Regions from separate parts of the Billgrantia sp. C5P2 genome, predicted to be linked through region 2. Evidence: predicted binding sites of a transcription regulator. Region 2 holds the regulator's gene; each other region holds the start of a gene.

Region 1 (5,414 bases), 1.1 Mb from region 2:
ACGGGAGCCCGTATCGATGAGTGAAGGATCGCTGAGAGCGACGCTTGCTCCCTGGCTACGCTTGCTCGGGCGCCGACGGCGACGCCTTGCCATCGGCGTGCTGCTGCTGGTGGTGACGGTGTTCTCGGCGGTCGGTCTGCTGGCGCTGTCGGGGTGGTTCATCGCCGCCAGCGCGCTCACCGGTATTGCCCTGGCAATGGGGCTCGCGGCGAGCCTGGACGTCTACGTGCCCGGCGGTGGGATACGCTTCTTCGCCGTTAGCCGTACCGTGGCACGCTACCTGGAGCGGCTCTACAACCACGACACCGTGCTGCGCCTGCTTGCCGACCTGCGCGGTCATCTGTTCATGGCCATGGCCCGGCTCGATGACCGCAGCCTGGCCCGGCAGCGTGCCAGCGACTGGCTCAACCGTCTGACCGCCGACATCGATACCCTCGACAGCCTCTACCTGCGCCTGCTGGCGCCGCCGGTGGTGGCGCTGATGGCGGTCGTGCTGGTCGCTGCCTTCCTGGCGCTGTGGGTTCCGGCGGCGGGGCTGGCGGTTGCGGCGCTGCTGCTGCCCACCTGGGTTTGGCTGACGGCTGGCCAGGCGTGGCTCGGCATGGCCGCGAGCCGGCGCCAGGTCGAGCATCTCCAGCGCCTGCGCAGCCAGGCCATCGAGTATCTGGCCGGGATGGCGGAGCTCGAGGCCTACGGTAGCCGAGCCTGGCACCTTCGTGAACTGCACAAGCGTGAGGAGGCACTACGGGGCGACCAGCGTCGCACCGGCAGGTTGGCCGGCTTCGGCACCGCACTGGTGAATCTGATGGTCGGGCTGGGCATGGTGGCGGCGCTGTGGCTGGTAGCGTCGGCCTGGCAGCAGGAGGTGGTTAGTGGGCCCATCCTGGTCATGATGCCACTGGCGGTGCTCGCCATCGGCGAAGCGCTGGCCCTGTTGCCGGTTGCCTTCACCCAACTGGGGGCGACCCGTGGCGCGGCCGAACGGCTCAATGCAGTGGAGCGTGCGAGTGCGAGGATGCCCGAGGGTGGCAACGTCGTACTGCCCGTCGGCGCCCTGTCCGTCCGGCTGACAGCGGTCGGCCTGCACTATCCCGGTGCGCTCACGCATGCGCTGCGAAATATCGGGTTGGAGCTGATGCCTGGCGAGAGGCTGGCACTGACCGGTGCTTCCGGCGCGGGCAAGAGCAGCGTGGCGGCGTTGTTGACCCGGCGGCTTCCCCCAAGCCAGGGAAAGATTACGCTCGCCGGCGTGCCGCTCGAGCAGGTCGACGAGCGTTCGCTGCGTGAGCGTGTCGCGATTCTCGGCCAGCGCATCGACCTGTTCCAGGGCAGCCTGGCGGCGAACCTGCGACTGGCGGCGCCGGATGCCAGCGAACCCCGGCTGTGGCAGGCCCTGGCTTGGGTCGAACTGGAAGTGTGGGCGAAAAGCCTGCCGCAGGGGCTGGACACCCGGGTGGGTGAGGGCGGTCGCGCGCTTTCGGGAGGGCAGGCGCGACGCCTGGCACTGGCCCGGCTGTGGCTGCGCGACCCCGGGCTTGTCATCCTCGACGAGCCCTTCGCGGGCCTGGATGCCGCTACCGTGTCCCGGGTGGCGTCGCGGCTCGATGAATGGCTCGTGGGGCGCAGCGTACTCTACCTGGTACATCAGCTCGACGGTGGCGAATTCGATCCGCCGGGGATCACCCGGGAATGCCGCCTGGAGCAGGGAGGATTGACCGTTTGCGCAAATTCCGTGTATCCATCAGGATAAAGGGATAAAGGCAAAGAGGTGCACCATGCGCGACTTCCTGAAGCGGCTGCCGAAGGCCGAACTTCACCTGCACATCGAGGGTTCACTGGAGCCGGAACTGATGTTCGCTCTGGCCAGACGCAACGGGGTCGAGCTGCCCTTCGGCTCTGTCGAGGAAGTGCGAGCCGCCTATGATTTCCAGGACCTCCCATCCTTTCTCGAACTCTACTACCGGGGCATGAGCGTGTTCAGGCGTGCCGAGGATTTCCACGACCTGGCCATGGACTACTTTCGCCGCGCCCATGCCGAAGGCGTGGTGCACGTGGAGATGCACTTCGACCCCCAGGCCCACCTTGCCCGCGGTATCGAACTCGACGTCGTCATGGAGGGCTTGAGCCTGGCGCGGCGCGAGGCCGAGCGCGAACTGGGCATGTCGACGGGGCTGATCATGGCGTTCTTGCGCGATCGGCCCGCCGACGAGGCGATGAAAGTCCTCGAGAGCGCTGCCCCCTACTGGGAGATGCTCGACGCCGTGGGGCTCGACAGTGCCGAGCGCGGCCACCCGCCCTCCAAGTTCGTGGAGGTCTTTCAGCGCGCCAGGATGTTGGGCATTCCCCGGGTCGCGCACGCCGGCGAAGAGGGGCCGCCCGAGTACATCCGCGAGGCGCTCGACCTGCTCGACGTGTGCCGTATCGACCACGGCGTGCGCTGCCTCGAGGACCCCGAACTGGTCGCGCGGCTGCGCGATGAAGGCGTGGTGCTTACCGTCTGCCCGCTATCCAACGTGCGACTCAAGGTGGTGGAGCGCATCGAGGAGCACCCCTTGCCCCAACTGCTCGATGCCGGTCTACGGCTGACGCTCAACTCGGACGATCCGGCCTACTTCGGCGGTGGCATGCTGGACAACTTCGTGGCCTGCCACGACGCCTTCGGCTGGTCGCGCGAGACCTTCATCCAACTCGCCGGCACCGCCATCGAGTCCGCCTTCATGAGTGACGTGCGCCGACTCGAGCTGCATCGGCAACTGGCTGCCAGCGCCTGAGACGCAAACCCCCAGCGAGCAGCCGGGGGCGAGGGTTGGCCGTTCCTTGAATGAGCCCTGCTCTGGGCAGGCTTAGGGCAGAGCGGGTACCTCGAAGTCGGGCATTTCCCCGGTCAGCGTGTGCAGGAAGGCGGTAATGTCGGCGATGGTGGCGTCGTCGAATTCGCGGTTTAGCATCTCCCGGCCCATGATGGCCACGGCTTCCTCGAGAGTTTCGGTGGCCCCGTTGTTCATGTACGGGTAGGTCACGCCGACATTACGCAGCGTGGGAGTACGAAACTTGTGCATGTCGGCTTCGTCGCCGGTGACGTCAAAGCGGCCGACGTCGGTGGAGCCGGGCACCTGGATGGCGTAGAAGTTGCTGTCGGTGAACGCGGGGCCGCTATGGCAGGCAATGCAGCCGTTGTCGGCGAAGGCTACCATGCCATCTTTTTCCTGCTGATTCAGGGCGTTCAGGTCACCGCGGAGATAACGATCGAACGGTGAGTTCGGTGTGTTCAGCGTCCGCTCGAAGCTGGCCAGCGCCATGGCCAGGTTATCGTTGTTGATCGGATTTTCGTCCCCGGGGAAGGCTTCGGCGAACTTCTCCTGATAGAGCGGGAACCCTTCCAGGCGCTCCAGCGCCATGTCGAGGGCCATGGCCATCTCGATATCGGCCTGGATCGGACCGAGTGCCTGACCCTCGAGATCCGGCTCACGACCGTCCCAGAACTGGGCGCCGAGGAAGCCCGAGTTGAGCACGGTGGGCGTATTGCGTTCGCCGATCTGGCCTTCGTGACCTGTCGCGCGCGGAATGCGGTCGCTCCAGCCCAGCGCCGGATTATGACAGGTGGCGCAGCTGATCACGCCACTGGAAGAGATGCGCGGTTCGAAGAACAGCATATTGCCGAGCTCGACCTTTGCCTTGGTGAGCGAGTTTCCCGCCGGGATAGGCGGCAGGTGGGGCAGCGGCTGAAAGCGGTCGCGGTAGTTACCGAGACCATCGTCGGCAAGTACGCCGGTTGCCGCCAGAGCGGCGCTCAACGATACCGCGGAGGCAAGCCGAGTCGGCCGGGCGAGAGCGTGATGTGTCATGACGAATCCCCTGGGTTGCAAGCTAGAGACGGTTTAGCCTGTTTTGCAACATCAGGTTACGGACACGTCTTGAGCCGTATCAACCAAGTGAAATGGTCGGAATGGAGCGCTCCTTGAGGTGAGTCAAAGTTTGATTCGTTTTGTCTTCACCGTGCCAACAAATGCTTGTCTATAGCCTCTTGAGTGTGAGTCCGGATAGCCCTCCAATGTGACTGGAAACGGGGCCGGCTTGTGCCGGCCCCGTTTCGTCAGTGGGTGGTCACCAGCATCACCACGCTGAGGGCAGCCGAGACCCACATGGCGGGCTTGATGTCGTAGAGCTTGCCGGTGGCGAGCTTGATCAGCACGAAGCTCAGGAAGCCAAAGGCGATGCCTAGGGTGATCGAGTAGGTCAACGGCATCAGGATGATCGCCAGGAAGGCGGGGAAGGCCTGCTCGAAGCGCGACCAGTCGATCTTGCTGATCGGGGCCAGCATGAACAGCCCGACCAGCACCAGTGCCGGCGCCGTGGCGATACCCGGCACCAGTGACAGCAACGGCGAGAGGAACAGGAACGGCAGGAACAGGAAGGCGATGGTCACCGCCACCAGGCCTGTACGCCCGCCCTGAGCCACGCCGGCGCCGGATTCAATGAAGGTCTGGGCGGCGCTGGTGCCGAGCGGCGCGGCGATCATCGAGGCGAAGGCATCCACGGTCATGGAGCGCTTGAGGTTGCGCGGATTGCCGTTCTTGTCCTTGAGATCCGCCGACTCAGACAGCGCCATGAAGCACGACAGGGCATCGAAGAAGTTGGTGAACAGCATGACGAAGATGAACGGCAGGTAGGCGACCTTCAGCGCGCCCCAGATATCGACCTGCATCACGGCGCTGAAGTCCGGCCAGGCGGCGAAGCCGCTCCACTGCACCACCACGTCGCCACCCCACAGACGTCCCATGGGCGTGGCCAGCAGGGTGGTCAGCGCAATGCCCAGGATCAGCGCGCCGTTGAAGCGCATGATCACCAGGATGGCGGTGGCCATCATGCCGATGAAGAAGGTGATCAGCGAGGCATCCATGCTGCCCAGGGTGACCAGGGTGGCGTCGCTGCCGACGATGAAACCGGCATTCTTGAAGCCGATGAAGGTGATGAACAGGCCGATGCCGCAAGTGATGGCATAGCGCAGCGAAGGCGGGATGGCGTCGATGATCGCCTCGCGCACGTTGAACATCGCCAGCGTGGCGAACAGCACGCCGGACCAGAACACGCAGCCCAACGCCACCTCCCACGACAGCCCAGCACCCTGCACCAGGGTGTAGGTGAACAGCGCGTTCATGCCCATGCCCGGCGCCACCAGGATCGGGTTGCGGGCATACAGGCCCATGGCCAGGCTGCTCATGAAGCTGATCAGCACCGTCGCCGAAAGCGCAGCGGAGAAGGGGATGCCGGCATCGGAGAGAATCGCCGGGTTGACCACGATGATGTACATCGAGGCCAGGAAGGTAGCGATGCCGGCCAGAATCTCGGTCTTGACGCTTGAGCCGCGTCGGCTCGCGCCGAAGTAGGTATCCAGCCAGTTGCCTTGTCCCGAG
Region 2 (5,414 bases):
CTGGGCTGGCGGCTCGACTTCGACCTGGCCATTCTCAATCGCCAGATTCGTCCGCGCTTCGGCTTCGACCTTCCCAACAGCGGCATCGATGTGGCGCAGCTGTACCACCGGCAGCAGCGTCGCAGTGTCATGGAACCCGAACCGCGCGCGCAGCGTTTCGAGGCGGTGGCGGAGGCCTTGGGTGTGCCGGTCATGGGGCGCAATACCGCCCTCGGCGACGCCGTGACCACGGCATTGATGTACCTGCGCGTGGAGCGGGCCGGGATGCAGGACCGCCGCGAGGCCTGACGCGGTGAATCGTCGCCGTGGCGTCGCCTCGGGGCAGAGGCAATGGTAGGATGGCCCCCGTCATCCACCATGCCTTGGCAGCCCGTGACCATGCAAGACGCCATGATTTTCGATCCCCTTGTTGCCGCCGGCCCCGATGCTTGCCAGGCGCCGGGCAATCAGAGCGAGGAGCCCTCGCCGCTGGACGCACTCGATGCCAGAGCCCGGCGTGAATTCAACAAGCTGCAGAAGCGCCTGCGCCGCCAGGTGGGCAACGCCATCATCGACTATGGGATGATCCACGAAGGCGACCGGGTCATGGTCTGCCTGTCGGGCGGCAAGGACAGCTACACCATGCTCGAGATCCTGCGCAACCTGCAGCGCAATGCGCCGGTGAACTTCTCGCTGGTGGCGGTCAATCTCGACCAGAAGCAGCCGGGTTACCCCGAGCATGTACTGCCCGAGTATCTCGATTCCGTTGGCGTCGAGTACTACATCCTCGAGCGCGATACCTATTCGGTGGTGAAGGAGAAGACGCCGGAGGGCAAGACCACCTGCGCGCTCTGCTCACGGCTGCGTCGCGGCTCCCTCTATGGCTTCGCCGAGGAGATCGGCGCGACCAAGGTGGCACTGGGGCACCATCGCGAGGACATCCTGGAGACACTGTTCCTCAATATGTTCTACGGTGGCTCTCTCAAGGCGATGCCTCCCAAGCTGCTCTCCGACGACGGCAAGAACATCGTCATCCGCCCCCTGGCCTACTGCCGCGAGGCGGATATCGCCGAATTCGCCCGGTTGATGGACTTCCCCATCATCCCCTGCAATCTGTGCGGTTCCCAGCCCAACCTGCAGCGCCAGGTGGTCAAGGAGATGCTGGCCGAGTGGGAGCGTAAGCACCCCGGGCGCATCGAATCCATGTTCAAGGCGGTGACCAACGTGGCGCCCTCTCAGTTGGCCGACCGCGAGCTGTTCGACTTCGAAGGGCTCGAGACCAAGCAGGCCCGGTTGCGCGAGCGCCGGATCGACGCGCTGGATCTATCGCGCAGCAACTGATCGGCCGGTTCGTCCTGCCCAAAGAGAGACCCGCCCGGCATTGCCGGGCGGGTCTCTTCGTTCGGGGCGGTTATGGGCTCAGTGTTCGTCCTGCGCCTGGGCCACCAGGGCTTCCAGATTGAGGATATTCACCTCGCGACCGGAGACCTCGACCAGCCCCTGCTGTTGGAAGCGCCCCAGAATACGGCTGACCGTTTCCACCGCCAGACCCAGGTAGTTGCCGATGTCGGCCCGCGACATGGAGAGGCGGAAGCTGTAGGGCGAATAGCCGCGGCGACGGAAGCGGTCCGAGAGGCTGGAGAAGAAGCTGGCCAGGCGCTGATCGGCGGTCTTGCGCGACAGCAGGCGCATCATCTTGCGGTCGTCGCGCAGTTCCTTGCTCATGCTGCGGTAGAGCTGACCGCGCAGCTCGGGTAATTGCTCGGAGAGTGAATCAAGCCGGTCGAAGGGGATCTCGCACACGGTGGTGGTTTCCAGCGCGATCACGCTGCCGGGATAGATCTGCTCGTCGATGCCGTCGAGGCCGACCAGCTCACTGGGCAAGTAGAAATTGGTGACCTGATCGTCACCCGAACCCTCGGTGGTAACCTGCTTGAGACTGCCGGAGCGCACGGCAAAAACGCTGCTGAAACCACTACCCTGGCGGAACAACGACTCGCCCTTCTTCAATGGAGAGCGGCGCTTGATGATCGCATCGAACTGCTCCATGTCCTCGAGTTCCAGAGCGAGCGGCAGGCACAGCGAACTCAAGCTGCAGTTCTGACAGCGGGTTTCATGCAGCAGTGAGCGCCGCTTGCCGAGCGCATTGGCCGCGTTGACCGGCATGCTCCACCTCCTTGATCATCGTCATGGAGGCATTATGGAACATTAATGAAGCAGGTGAAATGCCCCTTGCGACCTTTGGCCGCAATAAGATTAGGCCCGGCCGGCACACTCCGCGTATCTAGACGATACGCGAGAACTGGGTGTCGAGCCTTGGCGGCAGCCGGGCATCGAAGGCCATGGCGAGGTGCCGGATCAGCAACCTCCCGATCGGTGTGGCGACCACCCGATGGCCTTCCACGGTCACCAGCCCGTCACGCTGGGGGAGCTCCAGTCGGGACAGGGCCTCCGTCAGATAGCGAGGGGCATCGATGCCGAAGGTTTCACTCAGCTCGTCCAGATCCAGCGTCATGTCGCACATCAGGCGCTCGATGGCATGCCGCCTGACTCGGTCATCGAAGGTCAGCCGGATGCCCCTTGCCGTGGGCAGTTGGCTGCCGTCGAGGGCGGCCTCGTAGTCGGCAAGGCGGGTATGGTTCTGGGCGTAGACGTCATCGACGCAGGAGATGGCCGAGACGCCGAGCCCCACCAGGTCGCACTGGGCATGGCTCGAGTAGCCCTGGAAATTGCGCTGCAGGGTACCGTTGCGCTGGGCGATGGCCAGGCTGTCGCTGGTTCGGGCGAAGTGATCCATGCCGATGTGCACGTAGCCTGCCTCGGTCAGCATGGCGATGGTGGTGCGCAATATCGCCAGCTTCTCCTCGGGCCCGGGCAGGTCTTCGGCGCGAATACGGCGCTGGGCCGCGAAACGCTGGGGCATGTGGGCATAGTTGTAGACCGAAAGGCGCGCCGGCGCCATGGCGATGACCTGTTCCAGGGTGGCGGCAAAGCTGTCGCGGGTCTGGAGAGGCAGGCCGTAAATCAGGTCGAGGTTGAGCGAACGAAAACCGAGGCGGTCGGCCTCGTCGAGCAGCACCTCGGTAAGGATGCGGGGCTGGACCCGATTCACGGCGCGCTGCACCCTGGGGTCGAGATCCTGGACGCCGAGGCTCAGACGATTGAAGCCCAGTGCCTGCAGGTGGCGCAGGGTGAAGACGTCGGCCTCGCGCGGGTCGATCTCGATGGCATAGTCACGCTCACGGGCACTGGAAAGACCGAAGCGGGCATCGAGGCGGTCGATCAGGTCGCTCATCTGATCGAGGCTGAGAAAGGTCGGTGTACCCCCACCCCAGTGCAGTTGGGCCACCTCCCGCCGCGTATCCAGGTGGGGCTTGATCAGTACCATCTCGCGGTCGAGGCGCGACAGGTAGGGCTCCGCAACGCGGGTGGCCTTGGTCGCGATCTTGTGGCAGGCGCAGTAGTGGCAGCCCTTGCGACAGAAGGGAATGTGCACGTAGAGCGACAGTGGCCTGCCGCCGGCGTTGCTGCGAGCGAGGGCGTCCTGGTAGGCCAGCGCGTCGAAATCGTTACTGAACGAATTGGCGGTGGGGTAGGAGGTGTAGCGCGGTCCATGGGTATCGTAGCGCCGTAGCAGTGCCTCGTCCCAGGGGAAAGGATCGGCCATCTCTCGATGCACTGACATCGCGGGAACGGACATGATGGCACTCCGAAAGGCTAACATTGACACAATTTAGCGGGACGCTGGCCAAGGTGGATTGAGCTGCGTCAAACGAAGTGAAAGTCATGTGCCGGTCAGTTGCTCAATGACCCAACGCAGCATGCGGCAGCAGGGCAACCACCTGCCACAGAGCGAAGGCGATGATGGTGAGCGCGGCGATGGTGCGGGTCGCCGGGTGACGGATCAGCGCACCCAACTGGCGGGCGGCGAAGCCGGTGACCAGCAGCGCGGGCAGGGTGCCGAGCCCGAAAGCGCCCATCAGCGCCGCGCCACGCAGTGGATCCGCGGTGGCCAGGCTCCAGGCCAGCATCGAGTAGACCAGTCCGCAGGGCAGCCAGCCCCATACCGCGCCGAGGCCGATGGCCTGGGGAATCTTCACCACCGGCATCAGCCGCTTGCCGATGGGCTCCAGGTAGCGCCACAGGTGCCTCCCCACGGCTTCCACCCGCAGCAGGCCTTTCCACCAATTGGCGATGTAGAGCGCCATCAGGATCAGCATGACGGCCGCGAACAGCTGCAGCCCGATTCGCGCACTCGAAGACAGTGCCACCAGGGTGCCGAGCGAGGCCACCAGCGCTCCGGCGGCCATGTAGCTCGCGATACGACCGAGGTTGTAGCCGAGCAGCAGCCCGGAAAGCCTGGTGGGACTGCGCATGCTGGGTGGCACGGCGAAGGTCAGCGCGCTCATGATGCCGCCGCACATGCCGATGCAGTGCGCGCCGCCAAGCAGGCCGAAGACGAAGGCCGCCAGGAGTGGCGGCAGGCCGAGTCCAGTGGGGTCCATCAGCGCTCCGCCGAGCCGTCGTCGTCTGCGTCGGCCTGGTGGCGCTGGGTGGCCTGTCGCCGCTTATCGCGTTCCGCCGGCGTCAGGTCGTTCTCGTCCTCATCGAACAGGATACGATGGGCGGGGCCCTCGAGGTCCTCGAACTGGTCGTTCTTGACCGCCCAGAAGAAGGCCCACACGGCCAGGCCGAGCAGGATCAGCGAGAGCGGGATGAGCAGGTAGAGGATGGTCATGCATTCACCAGTTGTGCATCGGGACCCGGCGTCGGGCTGGGACGCAGGCGGAAGCGGTTGAGCCGCAGCGCATTGCCCACCACCACCAGCGAACTTCCCGACATGCCCAGTGCCGCAACCCAGGGCGGCACGATGCCGATGGCGGCCAACGGCAGTGCCGAAAGGTTGTAGCACACCGACCAGATCATGTTCTGGCGCATGATACGCCGTGTGGCACGGGCGATCTCGATCGCCTCGACGATACGCATCAGACGCGGGCTCAGCAACACCGCGTCTGCGCTGGTGCGGGCCAGGTCGGTGGCGCCGTTCATGGCAATCGACACGTCGGCGCCGGCAAGCACCGGTACGTCGTTGATGCCGTCGCCGATCATGGCCACCTTCTCGCCGGCCGCCTGCCGCTCGCGGATGCGTTCTAGCTTGCCCTCTGGGCTGACAGCGGCATGCCAGGTGTCGATGCCCAACTGCTCGGCCAGGCTACCTGCGGCATCGACGGTATCGCCCGAGAGCAGCTCCACCTGGATGCCGCGCGCCTTCAGTGCCGCCACGGTCTCGGCGGCATCGTCGCGCAGCCGGTCGCGCAGGGCGAACCAGGCACGCGGCTCGCCCTCCTCGCCGAGCAGCAGCCACTGGCCGTCGCCCGGGGCGGCGAGGGCATGGCCGGGGGCAACGAAGTCGGGGCGGCCCAGGCGCCATCGCT
Region 3 (5,414 bases), 1.4 Mb from region 2:
CATCTGCCCCAGCGCGCTGGAGAGATGCCGCGGCGGATCGCTCTCGGCGCGCCTGGGCACGCCGTTGAAGCCTTCGATCAGCAGCTGGCGCAGCGACCAGCCGGCGCAGTAGCCGCACAGCATGTCGAGGTCATGGATGTGCAGGTCGCCCTCGCGGTGGGCGGCGCCGACCTCCGCCGGGTAGACCTCGTCGAGCCAGTAGTTGGCGATCAGCTTGCCCGAGACGTTGAGAATCAGCCCACCTAGGGAGTAGCCCTGGTTGGCGTTGGCGTGCACGCGCCAGTCGGCGCGTTCGAGGTATTCGTTGACGGTCGAGGCGACGTCGATGCGGCGCGGGCTGGCCTGGCGGGTGGGGGCGTTCACCGTTATCTCCCTATATGTGCTGCCAATTGGTGTTTCCATACACAACATATGGTGTGTAAAGGCTAGTGTCTTCGGCAGCGGGGGGAAATGACCCAGGTCAGAAAACGGCCATTTGGAACGCCGGGGAACGACGAACCCCGCCGGTCGGCGGGGCTCGAATACACAAGCTAAAGCGCTCATAGCGGGGGTCAGACGGGCAGCCGGGTGTTGTCCATGCCCGGGCGGCCGTGCCAGTAGCCGTCGCACACCTCGGCCTCGACCAGCGCCAGCGGGTCGGGGGCAGGCAGCTCGCCGCGGCGCGCGGCATCGAAGGCGGCGACCACCTCGGCCATGCCCTCGGCCCGCGGGCTCAGCCGCGCTACCGCCACGCCCATCGCGACCATGTCACCCACTTCGTAACGCAGATCCTGGCAGGCCCCCGAGAGGGTCTGGATGCCGTTGAGGGTGAACACCTCCTTCGACTCCTGCGAGCGCAGCGCCAGGCCCTCGGGGTACTTCTGGCAGACGAACTGGCAGCGGTCCTTGGGCTTCTGGTGACGCCGTGCGGTGAAGCAGCGCGACGACCAGGCCAGCGGCAGGTGGCCGTAGGCGAATACCTCGCAGGGCCGGTCGAGACCCTCGGCGGCGCAGTCGGCGAGCAGCCGGGCGAGATCGTCGCGCGACATCTCCACCGGCGCCTGCCAGCGGCGCATGCCGGCGCGGGCCATCACGCCGATGGCCGCCGGGTTATAGAGGTTGAGCGCGGCCCCGGCGACGAAGGGCAGGCCCGCGGCGGCGAGGCGTTGCAGCGCGCTCTGGTCGTTGGCCTCGACGGTGAACTCGCCGTTGTCGCACAGCTTTCGCAGGTCGCGCAGATCGGCTTCTGACTCGATCAACGTCTGGCTCGACAGCACCACCTGCTTGCCGCTCTGGGCCAGCTCGCGGCCGATGCCGAGCCAGTCGTCGAGCTTCATGTCGCGCCGTCGCGAGCAGACGGACTCGCCCAGATAGACGCTCTCCACCGGCCAGTCGGCGGCCTCGCGATAGAAGTCGGCGTAGCGCTCGCGGGTCCAGTAGAACAGCACCGGGCCCAGGGCGAGCTGCAGGGAATCGGATGACATACGGACTCCTATTTCCAGCGGCGCTCATAGGCGCCCAGGGTGGTAGTGGCGCCCTCGGAGACCTCGCCCAGGCCGGCCATCCAGGCGGGGTCGGGGTGGAAGCGCTCGGGTGCTCGCTCGAGGCGATCCAGTGCCTGGCGCCAGATGCCGGCCACCTTTGACACGTAGGCCGGGCTGCGCTGCCGGCCCTCGATCTTCACCGCGCTGATGCCCAGCTCGCGCAGCTCCGGCAGCAGCTCCAGGGTGTTGAGGCTGGTGGGCTCCTCGATGGCGTGGTAGGTCTCGCCGCCGACCTCGAAGCGCCCCTTGCACAGGGTGGGGTAGCCGGCGCGCTCGCCTTCGCCGTAGCGATCGATCAGCACGCCGTTCAAGCGCGACTCCAACCCCTGCGGCGTCTCCTCCCAGCGTACGTGGGCCGCCGGCGAGCAGACCCCGCGGGTGTTGGGCGACTCCCCGGTCAGGTAAGAGGAGAGGTAGCAGCGCCCCTCGGCCATGATGCACAGGCTGCCGAAGGCGAACACCTCGAGTTCCACCGGGCTCTGCTTGGCCAGGTCGCGGACCTGGGTGATGGAGAGCACCCGCGGCAGCACGGCGCGCTTGATGCCGAACTGGTCGTGATAGAAGCGCAAGGCCTCGTGGCTGGTGGCCGAGCCCTGCACCGAGAGGTGGCGGGCGAGATCCGGGTAGCGCCGCGCGGCGTAGTCGAGCAGCCCCATGTCGGCCATGATCAGGGCGTCGACGCCGAGCTCGGCGGCCTGGTCCACGGCGCGGGTCCACTGGGCCCAGCCGTCGGGCTGCGGGTAGGTGTTGATGGCGCAGAACACCCGCTTGCCGCGGGCATGGGCGTAGTCGATGCCTTCACGGGCGCGACTGTCGGTGAAGTTGAGGCCGGCGAACTGCCGGGCGTTGGTGGCGTTCTGGAAGCCGAAGTAGACGGCATCGGCGCCTTCATCCACCGCCCGCTTCAGGGCCGGCAGGTTGCCGGCCGGGCAGACGAGCTCCATGTCGCTCTCCTCGCAGTCTGGGTAAACCCGACCATGCTAGTCGACTAAGGAGAGGCGTCTTTTGATGAGGGTCATGGCGAGGTGGGTTAGTGCTGGCGGTACGAGAGAGTGCGGCATAAGATAGTAATCGATTACTATCTTTTGGAGTCGCTGATGTCGACCAAGCGCAATCTCACCGCCGAAGCGCGGCGTGAACTCACCGTCAAGGCGGTCATCGAGCTGAGCGCGGGCGACGATCCGGCGACGATCACCACGGGCGATATCGCCAAGCACATGGGGGTCACCCAGGGCGCGCTGTTTCGTCATTTCCCCAGCAAGGACGCTGTCTGGGAGGCGGTTATCGGCTGGGTGGGCGAGCGGGTGATGCAGCGACTGGACGCTGCGGCCGCCGAGGCCGACGGCCCCCTCGCCGCGCTGGAGGCGATGTTTCATGCGCATATCGCCTTCATCGTCGATCACCCCGGCGTGCCTCGGTTGATGATGGGGCAGTTGCAGCATGCCCGGCCGACCCCGGCCCGGCGACTGGTCCGCTCACTCCTGTTCCGTTACCGCGAACGGGTCGAGCTGCTGCTGAGCCAGGCCCAGGCCGCCGGTGAACTGCGCCAGGGTCTGAACATCGAGGCGGCAGCCACGCAGTTCATCGGCACCATCCAGGGGCTGGTCATGCAGTCGTTGATGATCGGCAACATGAACCATGTCGCCCAGCAGGCCCCGGGGGCATTCGAGCTTTACTGTCATGGCATCCACCCCGATGGCGAGGTGCGCCAATGATTCGTCCAACCCGGCGCCTGGGGCGCGCGCTAGTGGTGCTTGCCGGCGTGGCCGTGGGCGCGGCCCTGCTGGTGCTCTTCGTGGTCAACCGCCAGGCCCCCGAGCGTAGCGAGGCGGCGGTCACGCCAGCGCGCGTGGCGTTCATCGAAGCGCGCCCGCTGGCGTTTCGCCTCGAAGCGCGTGGACACGGCGTGGCGCGACCTGCCGAGACCTGGCAGGCGATAGCCAACGTGAGCGGGCGGGTCGTGGAGCGCCATCCCGGGCTGGAGAACGGCTCCCTGCTGGCCGAGGGGTCCCTGCTGGTGGCACTCGACCCGAGCCGCTACGAGCTGGCCATCGCCGAGGCCGAGGCGGAACTGGCCAGCCTGACGGCAGAACTCGATCAACTGGAGACCGAAGCGGACAACGCCCGCCGCTTGCTGGCGTTGGAGCGAGAGCGGCTGAGCCTTGCCGAGCGCGAGCTGGCGCGCATCGAGCGGCTGGCCGAGAGCGGTTCGGTCTCCACCTCGCAGCGCGACGAGCAGCGTCGCAGCACGCTGGCCCAGCGTCAGGCGGTGGCGTCGCTGGAGAATACCCTGGCATTGATGCCCTCGCGGAGCGACGTTCTCGCCGCCCAGCGCGAGCGAGCCGCTGCGCGCCTGGGTCAGGCCCGGCGCGATCTGGAGGACACTCGCTTTCTGGCGCCCTATGACCTGCGCCTGGGCGAGGTGGCCGTGGAGCAGCACCAGTTCGTGGCGACGGGGCAACGGCTCTTCGAAGCCGACAGCCTGGCGACGGCCGAGGTGGAGGCGCACATTCCCCTCGCCATGATGCGGCGCCTGTTGGCTGGCGTAGTGCCCGACGAGCCGCCCCGCAGCGCGCTGGAGCTGAGCGAGCGCCTGGAACTGGCGGATATAGAGGCCGAGGTCGCGCTGGTCGGCGCCGAGGGCGTGGGCTGGACGGGGCGGCTGGTGCGTGTCGCCAGCGGCCTGGACCCGGCCACGCGCACCGTGCGAGCGGTGGTCCGCGTCGCGGATCCTTATCAAGACGTTCTGCCGCCCGACCGGCCGCCGCTGCAGCGCGACATGTATACCCGCGTGCGCCTCTCCACGCCGAGCCGCGAGCCGTTGCTGGTGGTGCCGGCGAGCGCGGTGCATCAGGGCGAGCTGTACCTGGTGGACGACGAGGACCGCCTGGTACGCCGCGACGTTGACGTGAGCTTCGAGCAGGGCGGCATGGCGGTAATTGCCGCGGGCCTCGTGCCGGGCGAACGGGTGGTGGTAACCGGCCTCGCCAGCGCGATACAGGGCATGGCGCTGGCTCCCCGGCGTGACGCGGCGCTCGAGCGCCAGCTTGCCGAGCAGGCGGCGGGAGAGCGGCCATGATCCGCTGGTTCTCCGGCCACCCCACGGCGGCCAACCTGCTGCTGGTGCTGCTGATCGCCGCCGGCCTGTTCGCCTTGCCCCAGCTCAAGCGCGAGACGCTGCCTGACTATCGCGCGGTCGAGGGTAGCATCGAGGTGACCTACCGCGGGGCCAGTGCCGCCGACGTCGAGGACGCCGTCTGCCGACGCCTGCACGACGCGATCAAGGGCGTCGAGTATCTCGATGAGTTCGAGTGTATCGCCCAGGACAACCTGGCCAGTGCCACCGCCACCATGGCGGCGGGTGGTGACGCCATTCGTTTTCTCAACGAGCTCGAAACCGAGGTGGACGCGATCAGCGATCTGCCGTCGCGCGCCGAGCGGCCGGTGGTGCGCGAACGCCATCGCAGCGACCTGGTGGCCGCGGTGGCGGTCTCGGCCGACATGCCGGGGCGCCAGATCGAAGGCTATGCCCTGCGCCTGGAGGAGCGCCTGATGGCCCTGCCGGGCGTGGCGGACGTGACGATCCACGGCATGTCCCAGCGCCAGTGGCAGGTGGAAGTATCGCGCGAGATGCTGGGGCAGCACGGCTTCTCGGTACGCCAGCTTGCCGCCCGTATCGCCAGCCAGAGCCTCGACCTGCCGCTCGGCACCCTGGAGACTCGCGAGCGCGACATCCTGCTGCGCTTCAGCGATCAGCGCCGCTCGCTGGAGGAGCTCGCCTCGCTGGTGGTGCTTTCCGATCCCAAGGGCGGCGAACTGACCCTGGGTGAGATCGCCACCCTGCGCGAAGTGGGTGAGCGCCCCGAGGAGAAGATCCGCTTCGAAGGCGAG

Evidence for each region. Region 2 encodes FNR, which switches genes on or off when oxygen is low (the NO sensors DNR and NnrR bind a similar motif). Its sites were predicted from a motif close to TTGATNTANATCAA; they were not measured.
Region 1: a site for FNR is predicted at 3,915-3,928, ahead of ACRWQA_RS11220 (cytochrome-c peroxidase). Genes of this name have one in related genera too.
Region 3: a site for FNR is predicted at 2,529-2,542, ahead of ubiU (ubiquinone anaerobic biosynthesis protein UbiU). Genes of this name have one in related genera too.

What each region holds. Positions count from the first base shown of each region.
Region 1 covers NZ_CM128542.1:2,433,796-2,439,209, reverse strand. Annotated here, with positions in the region: gene cydD (thiol reductant ABC exporter subunit CydD) at 1-24, shown strand, start outside; gene cydC (thiol reductant ABC exporter subunit CydC) at 17-1,750, shown strand; gene ACRWQA_RS11225 (adenosine deaminase) at 1,776-2,771, shown strand; gene ACRWQA_RS11220 (cytochrome-c peroxidase) at 2,844-3,845, opposite strand; gene ACRWQA_RS11215 (NCS2 family permease) at 4,094-5,414, opposite strand, start outside.
Region 2 covers NZ_CM128542.1:3,579,128-3,584,541, reverse strand. Annotated here, with positions in the region: gene ACRWQA_RS16535 (3'-5' exonuclease) at 1-288, shown strand, start outside; gene ttcA (tRNA 2-thiocytidine(32) synthetase TtcA) at 379-1,320, shown strand; gene fnr (fumarate/nitrate reduction transcriptional regulator Fnr) at 1,399-2,145, opposite strand; gene hemN (oxygen-independent coproporphyrinogen III oxidase) at 2,264-3,679, opposite strand; gene ACRWQA_RS16515 (sulfite exporter TauE/SafE family protein) at 3,783-4,484, opposite strand; gene ccoS (cbb3-type cytochrome oxidase assembly protein CcoS) at 4,484-4,717, opposite strand; gene ACRWQA_RS16505 (heavy metal translocating P-type ATPase) at 4,714-5,414, opposite strand, start outside.
Region 3 covers NZ_CM128542.1:207,454-212,867, forward strand. Annotated here, with positions in the region: gene ACRWQA_RS00950 (ribonucleoside triphosphate reductase) at 1-363, opposite strand, end outside; gene ACRWQA_RS00955 (U32 family peptidase) at 552-1,463, opposite strand; gene ubiU (ubiquinone anaerobic biosynthesis protein UbiU) at 1,472-2,467, opposite strand; gene ACRWQA_RS00965 (TetR/AcrR family transcriptional regulator) at 2,621-3,238, shown strand; gene ACRWQA_RS00970 (efflux RND transporter periplasmic adaptor subunit) at 3,235-4,602, shown strand; gene ACRWQA_RS00975 (efflux RND transporter permease subunit) at 4,599-5,414, shown strand, end outside.